3 regions of the Exiguobacterium sp. R-39 genome follow, and region 2 is predicted to be linked to each of the others. Evidence: riboswitches for the same ligand, from Rfam matches in the RefSeq annotation. Region 2 holds a riboswitch; each other region holds the start of a gene.
The links. A riboswitch is a leader RNA that binds a small molecule or an ion and turns the genes downstream of it on or off. The one in region 2 is predicted to bind S-adenosylmethionine.
Positions count from the first base shown of each region.

Region 1 (3,669 bases), 1.1 Mb from region 2:
GGCACGTGTTGGAAATAGTTCGCATCGATTTCTTTTTCAGCCAATGCTTTGTTCGGAAGAACATAATCCTGAAACTTCTTGATTTCGAGTTTATAGCCTTTTGCTTCATATTCTTTTTGAACATGCTCCAAGATTTGAGCATGAGGAACGTTTGACGCTCCGATGACGAGTGTTTTTGAATCGCCGCCGCCTGAAGAAGATTCTTCTCCGCATGCTGCAAGACTGACTGCTAAGACCGATACGGCTGCTGTGCCGACGAATTTTTTCCAAAGTTTCATGAATGATTCCTCCCAAGGTTAAATAAGATAGGTATTACCGTTTATCGATGGCTTTGACAAGCAGGTCACCGATAATTTGAATGATGAAGACGATGACAAGAATCAACAGTGTCGCGATGACGGTGATGTTATTTTGTGAACGCTGGAATCCTTCGATGAAGGCCATGTCTCCCAGTCCACCACCACCGGCTAACCCGGCCATTGCCGTGTAACCGACGAGTGCGACAAGCGTAACGGTGATTCCTGAGATGATTGCCGGCAAAGCTTCCGGAATCAGGACTTTATAGATAATTTGGAACTTCGTTGCGCCCATCGATTCAGCTGCCTCGATGACACCCTTATCGACTTCACGAAGTGCCAGTTCGACCATCCGGCCGTAAAACGGTGCTGCACCGAGAATTAACGCAGGTAATGCAGCCGTTGGTCCTAAGAATGACCCGACGATGATTTTCGTGATCGGGATCAACAGAATCAATAGAATGATAAACGGGATAGAGCGGAATATATTGACTAAAAAGCTGAGTACGGAATAGAGTGTCCGGTTTTTAAACAACAATTCTTCGTTCGTCGCATATAACAACAGACCGATCGCCAGTCCGAGGACGAACGTCGCGAGTCCTGCAACAGCCGTCATATAGACGGTACTGCGGGTTGCTTCCCAAACCATATCCCAATCCACATCTGTAAAAAATGTACTCATCGGTGATCCACCTCCACTTCAACGTCACTCGCTTGAAGTTTGGCGATGACCGCTTGTGCTTCCTGTTCCGACCCGAGCAGCTGAATGAACAGCGTTCCGAGTGCCCCGTCCTGCGTCTGTCCGACGTTTCCGCCGATGATATTGAATAATAAGTTCGAGTCTTTCATGACTTCGGCCAGGATCGGACTTTCCGCCGTCGAACCGACGAACGTCAGCTGGACGATTTTTCCGGTCGGGTAGCGTTCGCGTAATTTCGCAAACGTCAATTCGTTTTCAGATGGTGACGTCAATTGTTTGACGAACTCTTTTGTCATCGCCTGTTTCGGGTGACGGAACACTTCTGCGACCGGTCCCTGTTCGACGATTTTCCCGGCTTCCATGACGGCAACCCGGTGACAGATTTTCTGAATGACGTGCATCTCATGTGTAATCAAGACGATTGTCAGTTTTAATTTTTTGTTGATGTCGACAAGCAACTCGAGGATCGAGTCCGTCGTTTTCGGATCCAGCGCACTGGTCGCTTCGTCACAGAGTAAGACATCTGGGTTGGATGCCAGTGCCCGGGCAATCCCGACCCGTTGTTTTTGTCCACCTGACAGTTGCGACGGGTAAGCACCTTCGCGTCCGTCGAGTCCGACGAGTTGAATCAGTTCAGCAACTCGTTCTTTGCGACGGGCTTTCGGATAACCGCCGAGTTCAAGCGGGAACATAATGTTTTCTTCGACGGTCCGTGACCACAGCAGATTAAAGTGCTGGAATACCATTGAGACGTTTTTGCGGACGCCGCGTAATTCTTTCGGTTTGAGCGTCGTCATTTCGACACCGTCGATTTGAATCGAGCCGCTCGTCGGTGCTTCAAGCATGTTCAGCAAACGAATCAGTGTTGATTTCCCTGCCCCTGAATAACCGATTATTCCAAAAATTTCACCGCGCTCGATTGACAAGTCGACATTGACGACGGCTTCAACCGATCCGCGCTTCGAGCGATAAATCTTTCCTACATCCTGTAAGCGAATCAATACGGTCCCTCCTAAACATAAAAAAAGTGCGCACGTTTTAGAGCAAACGCGCGCACTTTTTCAGTACACAAAACCATTTGCTCTCATCTTGCAGACAATCGTCTGCTGGAATTAGCACCACTTCGGAATAAATTCCGCGGTTGCCGGGTTTCATCGGGCCAGTCCCTCCACCACTCTCGATAAGAGTTATCGGTATTTAGTTATTTTTAATATAATCTGAATATTAGCAGGGGTTATTTTGCTTGTCAAACAGTTTTTTCTGAAACCGGTTGAAGCAGACTGAAAGCACGTGCCAAATCTTCTTTCAAGTCTTCCGCGTCTTCAAGACCGACCGAGATCCGAACGAGACCATCTGTAATTCCGAGTTCTGCGCGACGCTCTGCTGGAATCGACGCATGCGTCATCCGTGCCGGAACGGAAATCAAACTCTCGACCGCTCCAAGACTTTCAGCCAATGTGAAGAAATGTGTCGCTTCGACGAGTTTCTCCGCATTTTCTGCTGAACCGACATCAAAACTGATCATTCCGCCGAAACCGGTCGCCTGTTTCTGTTGTGTCGAGTGACCCGGATGTGATGCCAGTCCCGGATAAAAGATGTATGAGACGACATCCTGTTCCTGTAAGAACTGAACGAGATCGTGTGACGTTTCTTCGATTGCATCCATCCGGATACCAAGCGTCCGTAAACCACGGACGAGCAGGAAGCTGTCCTGCGGTCCAAGAATACCGCCGGTCGAGTTTTGGATGAAATGAAGATCTTCTCCGAGCTCGTCGCTGTTGACGACGACAAGTCCGGCGACGACGTCCGAGTGACCGCCGATGTATTTTGTCGCGCTGTGAAGAACGATATCTGCACCGAGTGCGAGTGGTTGCTGCAGGTATGGTGTCGCAAACGTGTTGTCGACGACAAGTTTCAGGTTGTTGCGTTTTGCGATCTCAGAAACAGCTGCGATATCCGTCACTTTCAACAACGGGTTCGTTGGTGTTTCGACGTACAGCATCTTCGTGTTGTCTTGAACCGCAGCTTCCGTTGCGGCAAGATCCGTCGTATCGACGAATGTCACTTGGATGTTGAATTTCGGTAAGACACGTTGCATCAGACGGAATGTACCACCGTAGACGTCATCTGTCATGACGATATGGTCGCCTGACTCAAGCAGATTGAATACGGCATGAATCGCTGCCATTCCTGATCCAAAGGCAAAACCACGTGCGCCGCCTTCAAGATCGGCAATCAGACGTTCGATGCTCGTCCGTGTCGGGTTGGCTGTCCGTGAATACTCGTAGCCTTCTTTTAGTTGACCGATTTTTTCCTGTTTGTATGTGCTTGTCTGATAAATCGGGGGTGTAACGGCACCTGTTGCTCGATCGACGCCTGTTCCTCCATGAATCAATGCTGTCTTTTTACGCATGTGTCTCGTCCACCTTTTCAAAGATTTGTTGGCTTAAATACCGCTCGGCACTGTCGGCGAAGACGGTGACGATGGTACTGCCGGGAAAACGATGTGCCAGATCAAGTGCTGCTACGAGTGCTGCACCGGCTGAACTGCCGACGAGCAATCCTTCACGAGCCGCCAATTCATGGACTTTCGTGAAGGCATCATGATCTGAAATCGTATGAATTTCATCTACTAAGTCACGCGAGACGAGGCTTGGCCATTTGGCCGTTCCG
Region 1 is NZ_CP187965.1:2,385,471-2,389,139, forward strand. It holds gene ACP26N_RS12530 (MetQ/NlpA family ABC transporter substrate-binding protein) at 1-278, opposite strand, end outside; gene ACP26N_RS12535 (methionine ABC transporter permease) at 313-978, opposite strand; gene ACP26N_RS12540 (methionine ABC transporter ATP-binding protein) at 975-1,997, opposite strand; SAM riboswitch class I at 2,078-2,183, opposite strand; gene ACP26N_RS12545 (bifunctional cystathionine gamma-lyase/homocysteine desulfhydrase) at 2,243-3,409, opposite strand; gene ACP26N_RS12550 (PLP-dependent cysteine synthase family protein) at 3,402-3,669, opposite strand, start outside.
Region 1: another riboswitch for S-adenosylmethionine. It lies ahead of ACP26N_RS12540 (methionine ABC transporter ATP-binding protein); the one in region 2 lies ahead of msrA (peptide-methionine (S)-S-oxide reductase MsrA).

Region 2 (3,669 bases):
CAGTGGTTACTGGTACGGGGCTTTCTTTACGAACCGGCGGACGACAATCAGTAGCGGGAAACGATCGGATATCGTCTTTTTCGAAAATACGTATACGGATGGACCATCGCATATCGGCATCATGCTCGACAATGAATATTTCATTCATGCGGGTGGCTCACAGCTGCAAATCAACTCGATCTATGAACCGCGTTGGCGGGAACACTTTCTTGGCTTCAAATCGATGTAACAAAAAAAGAGGCGTATGGACCCTTCCGGATCCATACGCCCTTCTTTCATTGATTTAGAATGTCATCTCGACATACTTTGTCACTTGACGATCCTCAAGATACAACTCAATTTGTTCGCGGTATGCTTTATAGTGGTCCGATGCAATATGAGCCTCAAGTGCTGCTTCGTCTTGGTAGACTTCATAGAGCATGAACTGATGTTCATTTTCAATCGATTGATGTAACGTATAACGTAGGCAGCCCGGCTCGTTTTGCGCTGCTTTGTAGACTGTACTTAGAATCGGAAAGACTTGATCAGCTAATCCTGCTTTGACTGTAAAAACGGCATTGACAATGATTTCACCCATATGTTGATTCCTCCTCTAATTGATTACTTCTATATGTACCCATTTTTACTCAAGACATACCGAAAAGGATGATTTCGATGCAAGAAAATTTATTCACCTACTTAACTGAGTATGAATCAGAGATGATTCGTTTACGCCGTGACTTTCACCGCCATCCGGAATTATCGTTCCAGGAAGTCCGGACGCCTGCTAAAATTGCTGCGTTTTATGATGCACTCGGTATTCCTTACCGTGCGAACGTCGGTGGCAGCGGAATCGTCGCGACACTGACCGGCACCCGTCCCGGAAAAACAATTGCGGTCCGGGCCGATTTTGATGCGTTACCGCTCCAGGAAGAAACGGAATTATCGTTCCGCTCAATCCGTCCCGGTGTCATGCATGCTTGCGGACACGACGGACACACGGCGATTGTCCTTGGACTCGCCGCTGCTTTTCAAGCCATCCGGGATGAATTAACAGGTACTGTCGTCTTTATCCACCAACACGGTGAAGAAGTATTTCCGGGTGGTGCGATTCAAATGATTGAGGACGGCTGTCTCGACGGTGTCGATGCGATTTTCGGCACACACCTCGAAAATGATCTTCCGGTCGGAACGATCGGTTATCACAGCGGGCATACATTATGTGCGATCGATGAATTTGAAATCGTTGTTCATGGTCAAGGCGGTCATGCCCAAGCGCCACACCGGACGCAGGACGCACTTGTCGCCGGTGCACAGCTTGTCTGTAATCTTCAGCACCTCGTCAGCCGGCGCGTTGATCCGTTTGAGCCGGCCATCGTTGCAATCGGTTCATTTCATGCCGGAACCGCACCGAACATCGTGACCGGCGAAGCCCGGATTGTCGGAGAAATCCGGACGTTCAACGAACAACTCCGGCATCAGTTGCGCCAACAGGTGGATCTCGTCGCACGGACGACCTGCACCGGAATCGGCGCTGATTATTCCATTGATTTCACGACAGGTTACCCGTCCCTTTGGAATCATCCGGATGAAACGAAGCTCGTCCGGGAAGCGGCCGGTTTTTTGCCGGAAGCACAGGTCCGTGAAATGAAACCGATGATGGCAGCCGATGATTTTGCCTATTACCTGGAACAGGTTCCGGGCAGTTATTTCTTTACCGGCTCCGCGAAAACAGATGGACGCACGATTTATCCGCAACACCATCCGAAGTACGAAATCGATGAGCGGGCTTTACTGATCGGGGCGAAAACGTTAGGGGCGACAGTTCTTCGTGCCCTGCAAACATAAGAATTGACTTTCCACTTTTATGAATGGTATTATCATCCCAATGATAACGAACTTACATCAACTTCATATAACACTTATCAAGAGTGGACCGAGAGATCTGGATCGATGACGTCCCAGCAACCTGCGCACAGCAAGGTGCTACGACCAGCAAAGCGAAAGCTTTGGTTGATAAAAAGCGGCGACTCCTTTTGCAACCAAGCAAAGGAGTCGTTTTCGTTTTCTCGCTGTCAGAAATGAGAGCATTACGGCTCAAGAGGCCAGGAGAAAGGGAGAGATGACATGGAAAAAGCAACATTTGCAGGAGGATGTTTCTGGTGCATGGTGACACCATTTGAGGAATTACCGGGGATTCACAGTATCGTGTCCGGTTATACAGGAGGACACGTCGACAATCCGACATATGAGCAGGTCAAAACCGGAACGACCGGACATTCCGAAGTCGTCGAGATTACATTTGACCCGGCACTGTTCTCATACGAACGGTTACTCGAACTGTACTGGCCGCAAACGGATCCGACCGATGCCGGCGGACAATTCCAGGACCGTGGCATACAGTATGCCCCGGCGATTTTTTACCATACGGAAGAACAACGCCTTGCAGCGATTGCGTCACGTGATGCACTGGCTGCAACAAACCGTTTCAAACAACCGATCGTTACACGGATCGAACCGGCAGCTTCTTTCTATCCGGCGGAAGAATACCATCAGGACTTCCATAAAAAAAATCCGGCCCACTACAAAAAAGACCGGAAAGCCTCCGGCCGTGATGCCTTTATCGACGTCGCCTGGAAAGAAGAAGTATCCGTCTGATTTAAACGAAGCGTCTTTTAAAAGAGATCACCCTTTCACGCACTTTACTGTAAAAGTCGCGTGAAAGCCGTGATCTCTTTTGAGTGGTTGACGATGTTTTTAAGAAATCGCTTTGATTTCATCTGTTTGATTTGACTCGTCCACGACCTGATACCGTTTCAAGACGAAGATGCCGCTCAGCATGACGACTAAACCAATGATCTGCCCAAACGATAAATCGACTTTTGGTAAACCAAACCAGCCAAAAACGTCGACACACAACGCAAAACTGAGTTGCGAAATCAGGACGACGGAAATCGCGATGGACGGACCGAGCAGTTGAATACCCCGCATGACACAAAATACGACACCGACACCGACGAAACCGCCAAATAGATAAAGCGGTTCGACCTCCGTAAGCGCTGCGACCTCCCCGCCCCGAAAGAAAACCAAGGCAAGCAACGAACCAATCAGACCGACCAAAAAGACTAACGTCGTCGTCGCCCAGGCACCAAAGACATGACTCATCCGTGCGTTCAAAACTGTTTGTAAACTGATCATCATCCCTGCGACGATGGCACAAAACATGCCTAATCCCATTTCTATCTCCTCCTACTCAGGTAAATGAAAAGATCAGGACGCCGGTCAACATCAAACCGACTCCGATCCACTGCCCTTTGTTACTGCTTTTTTTAATGACTCCGAACCAGCCGTTCAAATCAATTACAAAGGCACACAGAATCTGTGCGACGAGCAACAGCGACATCGCCCATGTCATGCCGAGTAATTGAATCGACGTCAGTTCCGTCACGACGACTAAAACACCGAGCAATCCGCCGCTCGCATAAATAAGCGGTAACGTGCGAAAACCGCCGATTTTACGATCCCGAACAAAGCCGTAAATCAATAAACATCCGATCAGACCAACGAAATGGACGATGGTTACGGATAACCATGGACCAACCGCGTCACCGAGCCGGGCATTAAAGATGCCTTGTAAGGCAATAAACAATCCACTGAATAAGGCAAACACGATTCCTTGCATCTTCATCC
Region 2 is NZ_CP187965.1:417,130-420,798, reverse strand. It holds gene ACP26N_RS02270 (NlpC/P60 family protein) at 1-229, shown strand, start outside; gene ACP26N_RS02265 (putative quinol monooxygenase) at 284-577, opposite strand; gene ACP26N_RS02260 (amidohydrolase) at 655-1,827, shown strand; SAM riboswitch class I at 1,899-2,002, shown strand; gene msrA (peptide-methionine (S)-S-oxide reductase MsrA) at 2,107-2,637, shown strand; gene ACP26N_RS02250 (DMT family transporter) at 2,737-3,216, opposite strand; gene ACP26N_RS02245 (DMT family transporter) at 3,233-3,661, opposite strand.

Region 3 (3,669 bases), 930 kb from region 2:
ACAGCCGTCAAGTCTTTCGCAAGTTGTTTATCTTCATTAGAAGTTTTGATGGCGACCAGGTTACGGTACTGCTCATCCATTTTTTCGAGTGCCAGTGCATCGAGTAAATCAAATTTCGCAGCTAACGCGAAGTTTCCCGGAACGGCAGAGATATCAACACTGTCAATGGCACGTGGTAATTGAGCGGCCTCGAGGGGCTTGATGACAAGTTTCTTCGGATTCTTGACGATATCTTTTTCCGAGACCGTCAACGGATCCGCGTCGGCTTTGAGTTCAATCCAACCTTGTTCAGCCAACAGATTCAGTGCCCGGGCCTGGTTCGTCGGATCATTTGGTGTCGCGACTTCTGCTCCCGTCTTGACGTCATCAAGCGACTTGTAGGATTTGCTGTATAAACCCATCGGCGCCGTTGGGACAGTAATCAGTCCTTTAAGGTCGAGGTTCTTTTCCTTCGCAAATGTCTTCAGGTAGATCGAGTGTTGGAACAAGTTGGCGTCGATGTCGCCACTGCCAAGTGCGATGTTCGGTTGAATATAATCCCCGAACTCGACGATTTCGACGTCGTAGCCTTTCTTTTCAAGCCCGGGTTGGATCGCTTCTTTGACCATGTCGCTGTAAGGTCCGCTCGTTGCCCCGATCTTGATCGATTTGTTGTCTTCTTTGGCGCTGCTGTCGCCGCAACCGGCAAGAATACCGGCTCCGAGTAGTCCTGTTGCTAAAAAGGCATAACGTTTTTTCATATTCATTCTCTCCCTTACGATTCTCTATTTTTGGTTAACGCTTATCAGCACGACGGGCCAGAACATTGCCGAGCCCTTGAATACTTTGAACAATGATAACGAGGACGACGATCGTCACAATCATGACGACATTGTCGTACCGGTAATAGCCGAAGCGGATGGCCAGGTCACCGACGCCGCCACCACCGACGATACCGGCCATGGCGGAAAATCCGATCAGACTGATGGTCGTCAAAGTGACGGCTTGAATGATGCCGGGAAGGGCTTCCGGTAAGAGTGCACTGATGATGATCCGAAACGGTGTCGCACCACAGGCTTCTGCTGCTTCGATTAATCCCGGTGGAATCTCACGGAGCGATGTCTCGACCAGTCGGGCGAGAAACGGAATGGCGGCGACACTCAGGCTGACGGAAGCAGCAGTCGGTCCAATTGTATTATCGAGTAACAGTTGTGTCAGCGGAATCAACGCGACGAGCAGGATGATGAACGGTAACGAACGGACGATATTAACGAAAAAGTCCAAGATGCTGCGAACGACGACGTTTTGGAAAAATAGTCCCCGGTCCGTGATGAACAGTAAGATCCCGAGTGGAATCCCGATGATGAGGGCGAAGCCGAGTGAGATTCCGACCATCAAAGCCGTTTCCGCTAACGCTTTCGCAAGATCCGGTAACATGGTTTCAATCCGTTCAAGCCACATCCTGGATCACCTCAAGCGTGTGAAGTTGTTCTTCGAGCCACGTCAAGGAGCGGTTCACGTGAAGGGTCGGACCGGTCAAACTGACAATCAGCACTCCGAAAGCGACGTTCTGGATATAGTCGACCTTACCGTGGAGGATGCTGACGGAAATATCAAACTGTTTAATTGCTTCCGATAACGTACTTTCACCGGTCTTTTCACCTGTGAATTGCAGGCGGATAATTTTTCCCGGTGTCGTTCGCAAGATCCGTTCCGGTAACTCGATCTGGAGTGCCGTATCGACATAATGTTTCGTGACATCATGTGCCGGCTGACTGAACAGGTCGTATGTACGGGCGACTTCAACGACTTCACCTTGCGCCATGACGGCAACCCGGTGACAGATCTGTTTGACGACATCGATTTCATGGGTAATGAGAATGATCGTCAGGCCAAGCCGTTCATTCAAGTCTTTCAGCAGTTCGAGAATTTGCAGCGTCGTGACCGGATCAAGAGCGGACGTCGCTTCGTCACATAACAGGACACTCGGATTATTCGCAAGGGCGCGGGCAATCCCGACCCGTTGCTTTTGACCGCCGCTGAGCTGACTCGGGAAATTCGTCTCGAAGCCTTCGAGTCCGACCAGGGAGACGAGCTCTTTGATCCGTTGCGGGAAGTCAGTCCGTTTGACGCCGGCAGCCTTTAAGGCGAAGGCGATATTATCGGCGACGTTCCGGGATTGAATCAATTGGAAGTGTTGAAAGATCATCCCGATGTTCAAACGCAGTTCACGTAAGCTGCCTTTGGAGAGGCCGGACAGATTAGTGCCCGATACTTTAACTGTTCCTTGTGTCGGTGTCTCCAGTCCGTTGATCAGACGGAGCAGGGTGCTTTTTCCGGCACCGGATTCACCGATGATGCCAAAGATTTCACCTTGCTGAATCGTTAAATTGACGTCACGTAAGGCAAAAATGGGTGTCCGGTCACGAACGAACCGTTTAGTGATCCCTTTAAATTCAATCATCTGTCGTTTCCTCCCTATACAAAAAAATCGCCTTTTTCCAGTTAAGAGCAACCAGAAAAAAGCGACGAAGTGTAAGATTTCGTAACTTATCTCTCAGAATGAAACATTCTGTAGGATGTGGCACCGTTCCTTAAAGGTGGTTGCCGGACGTCGTTGGGCCTAATCCCTCGGTCGCTCTCGATAAGTAGATATGCTGTTGGGACTTACTGTAACGGAAATCATTCCCATTTGTCAAACGTTTTTTCAGAATTATTCCGCAACGGTCTGGCGAAACAGATTCAATTGACCAATCCGTTCAGCTGCTTCGACGAGTCGTTCGGCGTCAGCAATCAGGCTGATCCGGACGTAACCTTCCCCGTATTCGCCGAAGAAATGTCCCGGTGTAACGGCGACATGCGCTTCGTCGAGCAGGTGATCGGTAAAGCTTTGGGACGTGTAGCCGGACGGGACCGGCAACCAGACGAAGAACGAACCGCCCGGGATCGGTCCGTCCCAACTGATTTCCTGTAACTTGCCGAACAAGGCATCACGCCGCGCTTCATACAGAGCGCTCAGTTCGCGGACACACGTCTGATCGCTTGAAAGAGCGACGGTTGCTGCCTGTTGAATCGGTGTGAAAGCACTGACGTATAAGTGTTCCTGGTACGTCTCGATACTTGCGATGACGGACGGATTCCCGATGGCGAAGGCGATTCGGAAACCGGACATGTTAAAACGTTTCGATAATGAAAACAGTTCGATTCCGACGTCTTTTGCGCCTTCCGTCTGGAGGAAACTGCGGGTCGGACCGTCGAAGCTGATTCCGCCGTAGGCGAGGTCGTGGACGACGCAAATGTCGTTCGCATCAGCGAAGGAAACCGTTTGCTCGAAGGCTTCCGCTGTTGCCGTCGCCCCGGTCGGATTGCTCGGGTAGTTGAGGAACAACATCCGGGCCCGTTCGACATCTGTCGTATCAAGTAACGTGTAGTCAGGTAAAAAAGCATTTTCCGCAAGGAGCGGCAATGTGATCGGGTAAGCTCCGGCAAGGGCGGCGCCGGATAAGTAATCCGGGTATCCGGGATCAGGAACAATGACACCTTCACCGGGATTGACGATCGTTTGCGGTAAAGCGACGATACCGGCTTTGCTGCCGAGCAAAATGGCGACTTCAGAGGCCGGATCGATGTTTACGCCAAACTCTGACTGATAAAAATCCGCGACAGCCTGTTTGAGGAAATCGTGTCCGC
Region 3 is NZ_CP187965.1:2,576,420-2,580,088, reverse strand. It holds gene ACP26N_RS13510 (MetQ/NlpA family ABC transporter substrate-binding protein) at 1-740, opposite strand, end outside; gene ACP26N_RS13505 (methionine ABC transporter permease) at 775-1,440, opposite strand; gene ACP26N_RS13500 (methionine ABC transporter ATP-binding protein) at 1,430-2,443, opposite strand; SAM riboswitch class I at 2,527-2,630, opposite strand; gene ACP26N_RS13495 (aminotransferase class I/II-fold pyridoxal phosphate-dependent enzyme) at 2,693-3,669, opposite strand, start outside.
Region 3: another riboswitch for S-adenosylmethionine. It lies ahead of ACP26N_RS13500 (methionine ABC transporter ATP-binding protein); the one in region 2 lies ahead of msrA (peptide-methionine (S)-S-oxide reductase MsrA).